Hahella sp. HNIBRBA332: one gene and its partners. The protein of the gene in region 2 interacts with the protein of the main gene of each other region in a pairwise test. Links are inferred from orthologs where the notes say so. Each region holds a gene or a part of one and is shown on either strand. Other genes may lie near its edges.

Region 1 (4,861 bases), 170 kb from region 2 along the record:
ATGCTGGAAGATCTGGATGATGTGCAGAATGTCTACAGTAATGCGGACATTCCTGATGAAGTGTTGGAGAGCATGGGCGGTTAATTCGCAACATGCTTTACATGAGCTTCTCTTGAAAGGCGGCGTTAGCCGCCTTTTTTGTTGGCGCTGGCGCAGATATTGTAAGCTTGCGTCATCCGGGTGGCTCATATAGAAATGAAACGATTCTAACGGGCTAAGTGGCCAATTTATGTTGAAAGTGTTAGGTATAGATCCCGGCTCGCGATTCACGGGTTACGGTGTGGTGGAATGGGGAGGCGGCAAGCCTCGCTATGTCGCCAGCGGTTGTATTCGCGTCACCGGGGAGACATTGGCTGAGCGCCTGCGTTGTATTTATCTGGGAGTAACTCAGGTCGTCAGCATGTATGCGCCTCACGAGGCGGCGATTGAGCAGGTTTTTATGGCTCGTAACGCGGATTCCGCTCTGAAGCTGGGGCAGGCGCGAGGTGTGGCGATTCTGGCCATGGCGGAGCAGGGTCTGCAGGTGGCGGAATACTCCGCCAAAAAGGTAAAGCAATCTGTCGTAGGCAAAGGGAATGCGGAAAAGTGGCAGGTGCAGCATATGATGCAGGCGATGTTGGATTTGCAGGCCAAGCCGCAGGCGGACGCGGCGGACGCATTGGCGATCGCTGTCTGTCATCTGCATACCCAGCAAAGTTTGATGCGTATTGGTTCGGTATCAAGTAGTCGTCGCGGTCGGATGCGGTAGGCGTCTTTCTCTGTGTGTTGGTTAATTGTTGGCCGCTTATATTTGCATGTTAGGAGTATGGCGCCACTGCGCTCCTGAAATTATTGGTTGATACATAAAAGAAGAGGTTTCCCTTGATCGGAAGACTGATCGGTAAGTTGGCGGAAAATCATCCGCCTTTCGTGCTGTTAGATGTGAATGGCGTAGGTTACGAGGTGGAGGTGCCTTTGTCTGCGTTGGGGTATTTACCTAAGTTGGGTGAATCCTGCTCTTTATTCACGCATTTCGTCGTGCGTGAAGACGCGCAACTGTTATACGGATTTATCCGTCGCGAAGATCGTGAACTGTTTCGTTTGCTGCTGAAGGTCAATGGCGTGGGGCCAAAAATGGCTGTGGCGATATTGTCTCACATGTCTCCGAATGAGTTTGTCGAATGCGTTCGCGGCGATAATCTGACTCGCCTGACCAAGATGCCTGGCGTAGGTAAAAAGACCGCTGAAAGGCTGCTGATTGAAATGCGCGATAGGATCAAAGATTGGGGAGCGGGAGATCGTGAAACGGCGATGCCGGAGCTCCTGAGTCAATCTGTTGCCGGGCCTTCTCATCTGGAGGAAGCGGAGGCTGCTCTGTTGGCTTTGGGGTATAAACCGCAGGAAGCCAGTCGCGCGATTAACGCGGTCTATAAGGATGGCATGGGGCGGGATGAGCTGATCCGTCTGGCCCTGAAGGGGATGGTAAAAACCAAGTAGCCAAGCTATGATGCCCCCAACGTTTGACGCCAATAAAGACCTCAAAAATACCTCATGATCGAAGCAGATCGCATAATCTCGCCAAACGCCACTCTGCAGGAAGATTCCCAAGATCGAGCCATACGCCCTAAAAGGTTGGAAGACTATGTCGGCCAGCCTCAGGTGCGTGAGCAAATGGAGATCTTCATCAATGCTGCGCGTGGACGTCAGGAAGCATTAGACCATACCTTGATATTCGGTCCCCCCGGACTGGGTAAAACCACATTAGCGAATATCATCGCCAACGAGATGGACGTCTCCATCAAAACCACTTCTGGTCCTGTTCTGGAAAAAGCCGGCGATCTTGCTGCGCTGCTGACGAACCTGGAGCCAAAGGACGTGCTGTTCATCGATGAAATCCATCGACTCAGCGCGGCGGTTGAAGAGGTGTTATACCCGGCGATGGAAGACTATCAGTTGGACATCATGATCGGGGAGGGGCCAGCGGCGCGCTCCATCAAGCTTGATCTGCCTCCGTTTACCCTGGTGGGCGCCACCACCCGGGCGGGACTGCTGACGTCGCCGTTGCGGGACCGCTTTGGAATCGTTCAGCGTTTGGAGTTCTACTCGGTTGAGGACTTGCGGCATATCGTTGCGCGCTCGGCCAGCCTGCTTGGCGTTTCTATTGATGACGGCGGCGCGCATGAAATCGCCAGGCGCTCAAGAGGAACGCCCCGTATCGCCAACCGCTTACTGCGGCGAGTGCGTGATTACGCGGAAGTGAAAGCGGACGGCGCTATTACCAATGATGTGGCGGACAAGGCTCTCAACATGCTGAACGTGGATTTGCACGGCTTTGATCATATGGATCGCCGCCTGTTGCTGGCCGTCATGGAGAAATTTGATGGCGGCCCGGTGGGGGTGGAGAGCCTCGCTGCGGCCATCGGTGAAGAAAAGGGCACGATTGAGGATGTGGTCGAGCCGTATCTGATTCAGCAGGGTTTCCTAATGCGCACGCCGCGCGGCAGAGTGGCGACGCAGGCGGCGTACAATCACTTCGGATTGACCATGCCGGAGTAGAGATGACAAGGCTTTTGGCCAAATTTTATTAAGGGAATTTAATGACTTCCAGCTCGTTTGTGTGGCCCGTTCGAGTATATATTGAAGACACTGACGCTGGCGGTATCGTTTTTTACGCCAATTATCTGCGTTTTATGGAAAGAGCTCGCACCGAGTTCATCCGGTCTCTTGGGTTCCCCAGACTGGAGACGGTGGATCTTGACGCTCAGTTCGTCGTGCATAGTTTAGCCTTGCAATATCACAGCCCGGCGCGACTTGATGACGAAGTGGCGGTAAGCGCCAATATTGTCAAACTGGGTCGCACCTACATGGAATTTGAGCAGAACATCACTCGAGGCGATGAGGCGGAATTACTGGTCTCGGGTAGAGTCAAAGTCGCCTGCATCGACAAAGTCAGCTTTAAGCCCAGGCCGATCCCAGGAGATTTGGCCTTGGCGCTGCAAAAAGGTATAAACGTTTAGTTTTTGCGGCTCCGCCATGAAAGGCGGCGGCCCGCCTACGATAAAAACAGCAATAGGAGTCCTATAAGTGGAGGATAAACTTTCAATTTGGGCGCTGATTAGCAACGCCAGTTTTTTGGTGCAGATTGTCATGCTGATCCTGCTCGCCGCCTCGATTGTCTCCTGGATGGTTATCTTTCAGCGCGCCAGAATCTTCGGTATGGCTCGTAAGGCGACCACCAAATTTGAGGAGCGTTTCTGGTCGGGCATGGACCTTAATCAGCTCTACCGCGAATCCAGCGCTGCGCCGAACCCTAACAGCGGCATGGAGCAAATTTTCCGTTCCGGTTTCAAAGAGTTCTCTCGTTTGCGTCAGCAAGCCGGCGTTGACCCTGACGCGGTGATGGAAGGTACGCAGCGTTCAATGCGCGTCGCCCTGTCCAGAGAAATGGATCGATTGGAGGCTCACTTGCCGTTTCTTGCTACAGTCGGCTCCACCAGTCCTTATATCGGGTTGTTCGGCACGGTATGGGGGATCATGAACTCTTTCCGAGGGCTTGCGCAAATTCAGCAAGCCACGATCTCTACAGTGGCGCCGGGTATTTCCGAGGCGTTGATCGCGACAGCCATGGGGCTTTTCGCTGCAATACCAGCAGTAATCGCTTACAACCGTTATTCGGCCAGAAGCGAAAGTCTCGCCAATTCCTTTCAGACTTTTGCGGAAGAGTTTTCCAGCATCCTGCATCGCAGAGTTCACGCAAAGTCCTCTTAAAAGGAGAACCAATCCTTGGATTTTACTCGCGTAAAGAAAAAGCAGATGGCGGAAATCAACGTCGTTCCCTATATCGACGTCATGTTGGTGTTGCTGGTCATTTTTATGATTACGGCGCCCATGTTGATGCAGGGAGTGAATGTGGATTTGCCGCAAACGGAGTCAGAGGCGTTACAGGTCTCTCCCGATACGCCTCCTTTAGTGGTGTCGGTGGATGCGTTTGGCGCTTATTTTGTGGAAATCGGCGACGATCGTTCCAAGCCCATGCCGCTGGATGATGTGGTGAAACGGGTAAGCCTGGTGCGGGAGACCAATAAGTCAGTCATGGTCCTGGTGCGAGGCGACCGTAACGTTCCGTACGGAACGATAGTGGGGCTGATGGCGGCGTTGAAGGACGCCGGCGTGGCGAACGTTGGGCTGATTACAGAGAAGCCTTAAGCTGTTATGGGTGAAAGATAAGCTGTGATGGATAGCCCCGGTAATCAACCAAAAAGCGGATACATCGGTCCGGCGCTGTTTTCCGTCATATTGCATCTGGGTATTGCGGGTCTGGCCTTTCTGGGCTGGTCTGCGCATACGCCGCCGACTCCCGTTATTCCACATATGCGGGCGATGGTGATTGACGCCGACGCGTTGAAGCAAATGACCAAGCCTGAGCCTAAGCCTGCAGTCAAGAAAGAAGAGCCGAAGCGGGAAGATGAGCAGCAAAAGAAGCAGCAAGAGCAGGAAAAGCAGCGCCAGGAAGAGCTGAAACGGCAAGAGCAGGCGAAGCAAGAAACCGAACGCAAGGCGGCGGCGGAAAAAAAACGTGAACAAGAAGCCATTGCGCTGAAGAAAAAGCAGGAAGAAGAGCGCAAGAAGAAAGAGGAAGAAAAGCGCCAGGAAGACGAAAAGCGTAAAGTCGAAGAAAAGAAACAGGCTGAAGAGAAACGCAAAGCGGAAGAAGAGCGTAAAAAGAAAGAAGCAGAGCGCAAGAAAAAAGAGGAAGAGAAGCGCCTGGCCGAGCAAAAGCAAAAAGAGCTTGAGCGTCAGATGAAAGAGGCGCGTGAGAAGAAGCGCCAGGAAGAGCTGAAAAAGGCGGAAGAGCTGAAAATGGCTCAGGAAGCGGCGGAGT
Region 2 (6,327 bases):
CGCTGTAGACATCCCATCGACGCGTCCAGAGCGTATCGACACGGAATGCGATGAAGAGCTGGTCGCATACTCCGATCCTATTCTACTGGAGCGTATGTTGCGCAATTTGATCACCAACGCGCTACAACACGCCGATGCGCAAGCGATCCAGGTGAACTGTCGCCGGCTCAATAATGTGCTGGAAATTCATGTGATTGACGATGGGATCGGGATTCCCTCAAGAGATATCAAGCGCATATTTAAAGAGTTTCAGCAGGGGGGCGATGATGAAGGCAGGCCACGCTCAGGCATCGGCTTGGGGCTGGCGATCGTGCGGCAGCTGGCGGGACTGTTGGGCGGCGCGTTGACAGTGAAGTCTTCCCCTGGCGCCGGTGCGGATTTCAGTTTCACGATTGCGTGCGGACGCGCCAATCTGGTGGCGCCGCAACCGGAAGCCTATCCGGAAACCCGTACCCTTGGCGGTATGTCTGTGTGGCTTGTGGAAGACGATCAACCCAGTCGGGAAGCCATGCGGCAGCTATTGGACGCCTGGGGCGTGCAAGTGGCGGCGTTCGCCGACGCCAAAACAGCGATGGGAAGACTACATGACGAGACGCCGGATATGATTCTGTCGGATTATCGACTGGGCGGCGCTATTTCCGGACTGGATGTGGTGCTGTCATTGCGACGCCAAAGCGGGCGCGACATTCCTGCGGTGATTATTTCCGCCGATGTGGAAATGCTGCAGGTGGAGGCCGGACGCTATCCCAGCATCATATTCGTCGCCAAACCCGTCACTCCGGCGCGTTTATACCTGATACTTAGCCGAGAGTCCGCCCGCGCGGTGGTTGAGAACGCCGCTGAATAAGCACCGCTCAGGCGTCCACCAGATGCAGCCGCGTCGCCACGCTGACGCATTCCGTACGGTTGTGTACATTCAGGTGCATGAACAACGCTTTCAAGTGTGACTTCACCGTGTCTTCCGTCAAACTCAGCTCCGAGCAGATTCTTTTGTTCGGCAAACCCTTGGCCAACAGTTGCAGCACTTCCATTTGCCGGGGAGTGATGGAATCCAGCCGTAGCTGGCTATCCTGAACCGGCGCCTGATTTCGGTGCGTGTAGAAGTCGGGGACGTACTGTTTGCCATTAAGGATCTGACGGATCGCCAGATTGATCTCCATGGCGCTGGAGGACTTGCTGATGAACCCGATGGCTCCACTGCGCAAGGACAGTTCCACATCTTCGATATCTTCAGAGGCGGACAGAATGGCCACGGGGATATATATGCGCTTGCAGGTCAGGTAGCGCAGAAACTTGAATCCGCGTCCGTCGGGCAAGGAAAGATCCAGTAATATCAGGTCAAAATTTTGGTCAGTATCCAGCAAGGTCTGCGCCGCCTGACAGTTAAAAGCGTTCACCAGATCGATGGGAACCTGTTGGGCGGTGAGGGCGACGCGCAGGCCGTCGATAACGAGCTGGTGATCGTCAATCACCAGGACCCGTAAATGATTCGGTACAAATACCGCTGAAGAGGCGCTTATGCTCACGTTGACTCTCCCTGCGCCGTTTGGCGCCGTTTCTTTTTGTTATAAACCAAAAATTATACGCCGATAGAAACACTGAACAGTGAACGATTGCTAGTTTTTGGGAACAGAATGGGATGTTGAAGGATTGCAATTGAGCGCGTCTACTTGTGAGGCGCTCAATATGGGGAAAATGGGGAATCCCAGGACGCAGTCAGACGCGTCCTGGGATAGCAAGATGTCGTCAGGCGGTGGGGGCCTGCGTAGGTTGTGTTTCGATGGCGACTTGCAGAATGCTCTGACGCAGCTCCGCATTCAGCACCAGGCGCGCGTCTTCCGCGATATTGTCGAGGTCTTCGTCGTAAACGATATGGCCTTCCTCATCCACCTGAATGATCTCGTTGCTCTTCAGATTGTTAATGAAGTTGCGGAACAAGGCTTTATCGAAGAACTCCGGCGCGTTGAGGCCATACAGGATGGACATGCGCTCCGCCATGGACGTGCTCTGCTCCTCCAGCGCATTGGCGGTGATCGCGCCTTTACCGTGACGGCGCAGAATGGCGATGGCAATGTAGTAGCGCTCCAGCGTCGGGATGATGGTCTTCGCCAGGGCGTTGAGCAGAACGAATTCGCGGGAGCCGGCCATGGGGCGATACAGATTGTCTTTATCTTTCAGCAGCAGATTGCTTTCACACAGTGTCTCGAGCCAGCGCTCGATTTCCGGGTCCACGTCGTCTTTGTGCCAGCGCAGGAACAGCTCCGACTTGATGTAGGGGTAGATCGAGCTTACCAGCCACACCAGTTTGGCGCGGTCCATGGTGCTGTTATTCTGGAACAAACTGGCGACCAGCGCGGGCAGCGCCAGGAAGTGCAGAATATTGTTGCGATAGTAGGTCAGCAAAATGGCGCTGGAGCCTTCCAGGCTGATGATGTCGCCCAGCTTTTGATGCTGACGTAACGCCAGTCCCATGCTTTCGGTGTATTTGACCCAGTCCGCGCCGCAGCCTTCAGGGAAACTCATTTCGTTACTGTAGGGGTGCATCCGCAGCAGTGAGACCACTGCGTCGCAATGATCCGCGAGCATTTTTTGATCCATCGCCTGCTTGGGTGTGGCCAGCAGCAGGGTGGCGACGATATTGATAGGGTTAAGCGCCGCTGCGTTATTGATGCGGGTGGCCACCATTTCCGCCAGTTCGTCGATCATGTGCGGCATCCATTTGGGACGCACTTCCTGATCGTAGGCCTGATCGCGCCAATGCGGCTGTACTTTGTCGAGCACGTCGGATAACGCGAAGGGCTCGCCGAAGTTGACGCTGACGCGCCCAAAGGAGTTGCGCAGATTACGCAGGGATTTGAACAGGGCGAAGATGTTTTCGTCTTTTTTCTTCTTGCCGCGCAGCTCGCCAAGATAAGAGCGCGCTTCCAGGATTTTTTCGTACCCGATATACACCGGCACGAAGGTGATCGGCTTTTTGTAGTTACGCAGATAGCTGCGCACGGTCATCATCAACATGCCCGCTTTCGGCTGCAAAGTGCGCCCGGTGCGGCTGCGCCCGCCTTCTACGAAATACTCCACCGGATGGCCGCGGGTGAACATGGAGTGCATGTATTCATTGAACACGGCGGTGTACAGCTTGTTGTTCTTGAAGCTGCGCCGCATGAAGAAGGCGCCGCCCCGACGCAGTATCGGGCCCACTACCGGCATATTCAGGTTAATGCCGGCGGCGATATGGGGCACCATCAATCCATTGCGATACAGCACGTAGGAGAGCAATAAGTAGTCGATGTGGCTGCGATGGCAAGGGACATAGACTACCGCGCTGGACTTGGCTGCTTCTTTCACAGCGTCAATGTTGTTGATGTTGACCCCGTTATAAATCTTGTTCCAGACCCAGGTCAGAATGATGTCGAGAAAGCGCACCGCGGCGATGGAAACGTTAGAGGCGATTTCGTCCGCATATTTCCGCGCCCGCTCTTTGGCCTTTTGAGGGCTGATGTTTTCTTTCTTGGCGGTTTCCCGGATCGCGTCCTTGACGGAGGGGCTGCGAATCAGTGTGGACACCAGGGTGCGACGGTGAGACAGGTCAGGACCGACCACCGCCTGCCGCATGCGGCGGAAGTGTACGCGCAGCAGGCGCGCCAGTTTGCGGTTGGCGCGTTGCGGGTCCTGGGTGTCGTCGACGATATAGCGCAGGGAAATCGGTTTGCTGAACTGAATAAAGGTATTGCGCCCGTGAATCATGATGGTCAGGAACTGGCGCAAGCGGCCGGCGATGGACCAAGTGTCCGCCAGCATCAGTTTGAACAGGGAGCGCTCTTTCTCCGGCGTCCGGCCCCAGAACAGGGAGACCGGCACGATCTGCACGTCCAGTCCGGGATCCTTTTGCGCGGCGCTGACCAATTGCTTCAGCCGTTCCGTGATGGTCGGCGTATGGCGGCGGCGAAACACCTGCCCGCGCTTCTCATACAAAAAGAAGTGGCTGCGCGACAGGACGGCGTCCCGCAATGTCAGCGGCGCCTGGGAGGAGGGGAGGCCGGCGAGGCGGCACTCCTGCTCCAGCACCAGTCGACTGCTGAGCGAACTGTGCTGTAGAACGTAGACGACGGGCTTTTCCGGGTCCAGTCCCAATTGCTTGGCGTCGTTGCCGATAACATCTGTCCTGACCCATAAAAATAAAATTTTGCGGAGCAGGTTAAAGAAAAAAGAAGTGATTCCGAGCATGTAAAATACCGTTTAGCCCTGGCGAAGTGCCCGCTAGTTTAACGGCTCCGCCATAGACAGGCAAAGCTCGGAAATGCTTGATTTTCAGCGGCTATATTCCGCGAGGATTGGGTTTGCGCAAACTTTCTGCAATGTAATGTAGAAGCGAAATGGGATTCTTGCAAAGCGGGATGTGACTCCTTATTCTTCTTTTTCTTTGCGTCCTCCTGTTGCGGCTTAACTTTCAAACATTTCATTTAACTTCAATCTGTTGTGAGGACTGGATTATCGGGGAATGGAATGTTGCAAGGTGTGTTTTAAACAACTTATGCGCCGCCTCTTTGGCGCTCGTTCCTTTATATAGCGAACGCGAGACCCTTCAATGATAAAAATTCAGAATCTGGAAAAGAAATACGGCGATATTCAGGCCGTATCCGGCATTTCTTTCGATATTGCTCCTGGCGAAGTGTTAGGCTTTTTAGGACCTAATGGCGCCGGTAAAACCACCACTATGCGTATGATCACCGGTTATGTGCAACCCAGCGGCGGCTCCGTCAGCGTCATGGGCGTTGATGTGGCGCAAGCGCCGCAACAGGCGCAACGGATCATGGGCTATCTGCCGGAAGGCGCGCCTTTGTACGGCGAGATGGCAGTGGCGGCCTTTCTGAGCTTCGTCGGACGGGTGCGCGGATTGCGTGGCGCGCAACTGAAGCAGCGCATGGAGCAGGTGGTCGCCCAGGTTTCCCTTCAGCATGTCATGCAACAACCGATTGAAACACTGTCTAAAGGTTTCAAGCGTCGCGTCGGACTGGCGCAGGCGCTGATTCATGACCCGCAAGTACTGATCCTGGATGAACCCACGGACGGACTGGACCCTAACCAGAAGCACGAAGTACGCAAACTGATTCAGAATCTGTCCAAAGACAAGATCGTGGTGATCTCCACGCACATATTGGAAGAGGTCGATGCGCTGTGCTCTCGCGTGGTGATCATTTCCAAGGGCCGTATCGTCGCCAACAGCACGCCTGCGGAACTGGCCATGCAGTCCCGTTTTCACAAGGCGATATTCCTGCGATTCTCCCAGGCCTATGAGGCGCTGCCATCGCTGGAGGCGTTGCCGGAAGTGGGTGAAGTGGAGCAGGTGGACGATGCGAGCTACCTTCTATTCGCGGCCCCGGATAAAGCGCCGTTGCATGCTGTGAATCAACTTATCCACGCCCGCAACTGGGATGTGGAGGAGCTTCACGTTGAACGCGGCAGACTGGATGACGTATTCCGTCGCTTGACCATGGAGGCGGCATGAACGGCGTAGGCATTGTTTTCAAACGTGAGCTGCTGAGTTACGTCTCGACCTCGTTGGCGTACCTGTTTACGGTCATATTTCTGGTGCTGAGCGGCATATTCACCTTTTATCTGGGACACTTTTTTGAACGCGGCCAGGCGGATCTGGAAGCGTTTTTCAACTACATCCCCTGGCTGTTCGTGGTGCTGGTGCCGGCTTTGACCATGCGCTTATGGGCGGAGGAGCGCAGCACGGGTACGATTGAGTTGCTGTTGACCTTGCCAGTACAGCCCTTCGTGTGGGTGCTGGGTAAATTCATGGCGGCCTGGGTATATCTGGCTGGCGCGCTGGCGCTGACCACTCCGTTCTGGTTTACCGTCAATTATCTGGGCGACCCGGATAATGGCGCCATTCTGGCTGGCTATATCGGTAGTTGGTTTATGGCGGGCGGTTTTCTGGCGTTAGGCTCCATGTTCTCCGCCGCCACCAAAAATCAGGTGATCGCCTTTATTCTTACGCTGGTGGTGTGCTTTCTGCTGGTGGCTTCAGGCTTTCCTATGGTGCAGGATTTCTTCTCCGCCTGGGCGCCGAATGAAGTGCTGGATCTGGTGGCGGACCTCAGCTTCTTCCGTCATTTCGAGGCCATTTCCCGAGGCGTCATCGATCTGCGCGACGTGCTCTATTTCGGTTCCATTATTGTGCTGGGCGTCTGGGCGACGGCGCATCTGGTCAAGCGTACGGCATCAAACTAAGGAGACGTCATGAAGCGAGCGGGTTTTGTCGTAATCGTTGTGATCGCCGCCCTGGCGTTGTTCAATCTGGCGGTGCAACGGGGCATGAGC
Region 3 (4,947 bases), 580 kb from region 2 along the record:
CTCGATCACTGCGTTGAGCGATAGTCCTCTCTGCGGCGTAGCTGATACTTTCTGACTGCTCTTACATGCGCATCATGCGTTTTAGAAAACTCATGAGTACCGTCGCCGCGCGCCACAAAGTACAGATCCCCCGTTATCTCTGGGTGTAACGCCGCATGAATGGAAGCGCGCCCAGGCATAGCGATCGGCGTTGGCGGCAAACCTTTTATGACATAGGTATTGTATGCCGTCGCTTCGCGCAAATCTTTTCGCCGTAGATTACCTTCGTATTTATCCCCCATACCATAGATCACAGTGGGGTCTGTCTGCAGACGCATCCCTTTCTCCAGCCGCAAAGTGAACACTCCTGAGATACGTCCTCGCTCACTGTCCACACTAGTTTCTTTTTCGACGATCGAAGCCAGCACCAGCGCCTCGTAGGGAGTCGCCGCCGCACTCCAGGCGCTCTTGCGAGACCATTCATCCTCCAAAATACGGACCATCCGACGATGAGCCGTAGTCAGCAGATCTATGTCGCGGGTCCCCTTCTTATAAAAATAGGTATCAGGAAACAGAAGACCTTCTGCATGTGAATAGTTCATGCCCAGCAATTTGGCGAGCTGCGCAGGATCTTGTGTACCAATGGTTTTTTCCAGTTTCGGATGATTATCCAACTCACGCAGCACATCCTTCAGATTCCAACCTTCAATGATGGTGAGCGCATAATTCAGAGTATTCCCGGAAGTCAGCAAAGCGAATAGTTCAATGGAGTTTTTACCAGGCTCAAGTAAATACTCGCCAGCTACCAGCTGCTTATCTTTTCTGCTCAGACGGCCGTACCAATAAAACCATTCCGCGTTTTCCAGCACCCCCTCCTCAGCCATCCGATCGGCGACTTTCCGCAAAGAATCGCCACGCTTGACTTCAATCGTGGTGGTGGCAGCGACTGGCAAAGGCTGCGATAACAAATAACGCCCGTAATAGTATGCGCCGGCGACAACTGCTGATGAGAGAAGAAATACAGCAAGAAGGGTCTTGAGAACGAACTTTCTCAGGCTAAAACGGGATTTTTTGGTGGACTTTTTCTTGGAGTTCTTTGATGACACAGTTGATATTCAGTAATTTACCATCTAATTGATTAACTGGGATAACCCCCATCACGCTGTTGACTAAAGCCATCCCCTTGATTTCCCTCAATTCTGCCCGAGTAATATTCGCCTCATCAATATGCAAACCCCACTCAGGAGCATTGTTAAGGATATATTGTCTCAGCACACCCTTCACCCCCGATTTCGCCAGCGTTGGCGTAAAGATTTTCTCCTCATCCCAGAGAAAAATATTCGTTCGAGTTCCCTCAACTAAACGCCCGGAAGCATCAAACATCAATCCTTCGAACGCCTGCCCATCAAGCTCAATGGACGCCAACACCTGCTCAAGGCGATTAAGATGCTTCAGCCCCGCGTATGCGCCATATTCCACAGTCTGCGATTTTAGGCTCCGTACGCTGCCGCCATGCGCTTGAATCGAAACGACATCTGGCGCAGCAAACAGGCCCAGTATCTCCACCGGACACTGCCTCTCGGGCAGCGCATACCCTCTTCCGCCACTTCCTCGGGTCAATACAATCTTCAACACACACTTGAAGCTCATACCTTTACTCTCTGCAAGCAGATCATCCAATCTCGCCAGCAAAGAAACGCCATCTACGTCATAAGGTATTCGCAATCGCTCACACCCCATCCGCAAACGCGCCAAGTGCTCATCCCATAAAACAGGCTGACCATTTACCACAAGAATAGTCTCGAAGAGACCGTCCCCGTAGGCCAACCCCCGATCGGTGATCGATATATGATCCGCTTTTTCGCCGTTTAACAGATACACGCATCAACCCAAAAAAAATCACAAACCCTAAAAGCAAAAAACCGCCCGCAAGGTCTACCTGCGAGCGGTTCTTCGGCTTGGTCTGAGAAGGTTACTTCTTATTGATTAGCCAAGATGTAGTCGATAGCGTCTTGAACAGTTGTGATCTTCTCTGCTTCTTCGTCTGGGATTTCGGTCTCGAATTCTTCTTCAAGCGCCATTACCAGCTCCACAGTATCCAGAGAGTCAGCACCGAGATCTTCAACGAACTTGGAAGTCAGTTGAACGTCGCCCTCTTTAACTCCCAACTGCTCACAAACAATCTTCTTAACGCGCTCTTCGACAGTACTCATAATTTCCTCACTCTTATTTCATAACCAAGCACTTAATCGCGTGCTAGTCTAGTTGAACCCTATTTAATTAATCAAGCTAAAGTTCACGCACCGCATAGCGCGGCGGCGCAAACTTAACCCATATACATGCCGCCGTTTACATGGATGGTCTCACCGGTAATATAGCCGGCGGCGTCAGAAACCAAAAATGAAGCCACTTCAGCAATTTCGGATGGCTTACCAAGGCGCTGCAAAGGAATAGCGCTCAGCAAGGCCTCTTTCTGGGCTTCAGGCAATTCACTGGTCATATCTGTCTCGATAAAACCAGGCGCAATCGCATTAACCGTAATCCCTCTGGCGCCAATTTCTTTTGCAAGGGAGCGCGTAAATCCTTCAATCCCCGCTTTGGCGGCGGCATAGTTAACTTGCCCCGCATTCCCCATTGAGGCGACCACAGAGCTAATGTTAATAATTCGACCCCAACGCGCCTTCATCATGCTTTTCACCACCAGCTTGCTCATGCGAAAAACCGAGCTCAAGTTGGTTTGAACCACTTGATCCCAATCTTCGTCTTTCATGCGCATGATCAAGGTATCCCGGGTAATGCCTGCATTATTTATCAACACAGCCGGAGCGCCAAATTCTTCTTCAATTGACTTGAGGCACTGAGCAATGGATTCATCTGAAGCCACGTCCAGCACTTTGCCCGCCCCCTTACCGATAGCGCTCAGGCGCTCGGTAATCGCCGCCGCACCGGATTCAGAGGTGGCCGTACCAATTGTGATATAACCCGCTTTCGCCAACGAGTCCGCAATGGCGCTGCCGATACCTCTGGAAGCACCAGTCACCAAGGCTACTTTATCCATTATGGGAGTCCTTCTATAACGCGTTCCAGACTTCTGCGTCTGATAGCGATTGAATGGAAGCGGCGCGATCAATCTTCTTAACCAGACCCGCCAAGACTTTGCCTGGACCGCACTCTACATAGCTGTCCACGCCCTTCTCGCTGATATATTGAACGCTCTGCGTCCACAACACAGGAGAAAATAATTGTTTGATCAGATTGTCTTTGAGTTCAGCAAGATCATCGACAGACCTCGCCCCCACATTCTGGACAATTGGAGTAGACGGCTTGTTAAACGACATAGCGCCGATATGCTCCGCCAGCTTCTCCGCCGCAGGCTTCATCAACGCGCAATGGGACGGCACGCTCACAGCCAATTTCAAAGCGCGCTTCGCACCCTTCTCCTTAAGCGCCACAATAGCCCTTTCTACAGCAGGCTCCACTCCTGCTATAACCACTTGTCCCGGGCAGTTGAAATTCACAGCCTCAACGCACTCTCCAACAGCCACTTCGCGACAACCGTCAATCACGGCTTGGTCATCCAACCCCAGAATCGCCGCCATCGCCGTCGCCTGCCCTTCGACAGACTTCTGCATAAGTTGGCCACGCAACTGAACCAGCTTCACGCCATCTTGCAGACCGATGACGCCAGCGGCGACCAAAGCGCTATATTCACCAAGACTGTGACCCGCCATAAAAGAGATGGAGGGGTTCGCTTTCTGCTGATGATATAGCCGCCATAGAGCTATACTGGCGGTCAGGATAGCAGGTTGCGTAATTTCAGTTTTGTTGAGTTGATCTTCGGGTCCGTTTTGAGTCAAAGACCAGAGGTCATAACCCAAGGCGTCGGACGCCTCCTGAAATGTTTCGGCAATTGATGGAAACGCCTGATTGAGATCAGATAACATCCCAATGCTTTGCGCCCCTTGCCCTGGAAATAAGATAGCAGTGTTCATCGGCTTAGAATACTCAAATACAGTTAAACGGAGTAATTAGATCAAAGTTGTATTACAACTTGCATCAGAGCGTCATATAAGCTCATCAAGGCGGGCGTTTATCATCTCTGGCACACCTTTCTGCGCCTCAAAAATAGCCTGCTCCAGCGCACTAAGGAACCCCGTCTCCCGCGCATTGCCATGACTTTTAATCACAGTCGCCTGAAGCCCAATTAGACTTGCACCGTTGTGACGGGACGGATCCACCAAGTCGCGCAACTTACGCAACATTGGCAACGCCGCATATCCAACCAAACGACTGTACCAGTTACGATTGAACACACTCTTGACCATACCGATCATCAGCTCCACCACCCCTTCGCCAGCTTTCAGAGCGACATTGCCGACAAAGCCGTCACACACCACCACATCAGCAATGGTTTTAAATATGTCCCCACCTTCTACATAGCCAATGTAGTTAACTGACTCACACTCCGCCAGCATGCGCGAAGCCAAGCGCACCTGCTCATTCCCCTTGATTTCCTCTTCCCCCACATTCAGAAGCGCCACCCTCGGCTCAGGCTTGCCCTCTAACGCCTCAACCAAAGCAGACCCCATAAGGGCGAACTGGTACAAATGCTCAGCCGTACAATCAACGTTGGCGCCCAAATCCAATACATAACAGCGATTTTTAGGCGACGGGATGCGCTTCACAATGGCGGGACGATCCACCCCAGGGTGCGTTTTCAGAATTGATCTGGCCAACAACATCAAGGCGCCAGTATTACCCGCACTCACACAAGCATGAGCAGCCTTTTGCCGCACCAGTGATAACGCCACAGCCATAGAGGACTGCTGCTTTTTCCTGAGCGCATGACTGGGACGATCATCCATTCGGACAACATCAGGAGCATGAACAATTGAGATACGGGGAGAGCTAGGCTGATTGCGAAGCAGGCTTCTCAGCTCAGCTTCATCGCCAACCAAAATCAAACTT

What was found.
Region 1: the proteins of plsB (region 2) and ybgC interact in binary tests that used the Escherichia coli proteins (3 or more experiments, as listed by UniProt). The link is inferred for Hahella sp. HNIBRBA332 from one-to-one orthologs.
Region 3: the proteins of plsB (region 2) and acpP interact in binary tests that used the Escherichia coli proteins (3 or more experiments, as listed by UniProt). The link is inferred for Hahella sp. HNIBRBA332 from one-to-one orthologs.

What each region holds. Positions count from the first base shown.
Region 1 is NZ_CP132203.1:653,433-658,293, forward strand. What follows is about bases 1,504-4,286. They hold ybgC (tol-pal system-associated acyl-CoA thioesterase), read left to right. Parts: upstream 1,504-2,576; coding sequence 2,577-2,996; downstream 2,997-4,286. Other genes in these bases: ruvB (Holliday junction branch migration DNA helicase RuvB), read left to right, coding at 1,531-2,535; tolQ (protein TolQ), read left to right, coding at 3,064-3,747; tolR (protein TolR), read left to right, coding at 3,763-4,185; tolA (cell envelope integrity protein TolA), read left to right, coding at 4,213-4,286. Outside these bases: O5O45_RS03135 (YebC/PmpR family DNA-binding transcriptional regulator), read left to right, coding at 1-84; crossover junction endodeoxyribonuclease RuvC, read left to right, coding at 230-748; Holliday junction branch migration protein RuvA, read left to right, coding at 862-1,476; more of tolA, read left to right, coding at 4,287-4,861.
Region 2 is NZ_CP132203.1:485,302-491,628, forward strand. What follows is about bases 1,486-4,589. They hold plsB (glycerol-3-phosphate 1-O-acyltransferase PlsB), read right to left. Parts: upstream 4,225-4,589; coding sequence 1,747-4,224; downstream 1,486-1,746. Other genes in these bases: O5O45_RS02430 (response regulator), read right to left, coding at 1,486-1,526; O5O45_RS02440 (ABC transporter ATP-binding protein), read left to right, coding at 4,586-4,589. Also shown: O5O45_RS02425 (hybrid sensor histidine kinase/response regulator), read left to right, coding at 1-847; more of O5O45_RS02430, read right to left, coding at 855-1,485; more of O5O45_RS02440, read left to right, coding at 4,590-5,506; O5O45_RS02445 (ABC transporter permease), read left to right, coding at 5,503-6,237; O5O45_RS02450 (GldG family protein), read left to right, coding at 6,247-6,327. UniProt on the Escherichia coli protein: Catalyzes the transfer of an acyl group from acyl-ACP to glycerol-3-phosphate (G3P) to form lysophosphatidic acid (LPA). This enzyme can utilize either acyl-CoA or acyl-ACP as the fatty acyl donor.
Region 3 is NZ_CP132203.1:1,066,263-1,071,209, reverse strand. What follows is about bases 576-3,444. They hold acpP (acyl carrier protein), read right to left. Parts: upstream 2,193-3,444; coding sequence 1,959-2,192; downstream 576-1,958. Other genes in these bases: fabD (ACP S-malonyltransferase), read right to left, coding at 3,051-3,444; fabG (3-oxoacyl-ACP reductase FabG), read right to left, coding at 2,306-3,037; pabC (aminodeoxychorismate lyase), read right to left, coding at 1,036-1,860; mltG (endolytic transglycosylase MltG), read right to left, coding at 576-1,085. Also shown: more of mltG, read right to left, coding at 6-575; more of fabD, read right to left, coding at 3,445-3,971; phosphate acyltransferase PlsX, read right to left, coding at 4,044-4,947. UniProt on the Escherichia coli protein: Carrier of the growing fatty acid chain in fatty acid biosynthesis.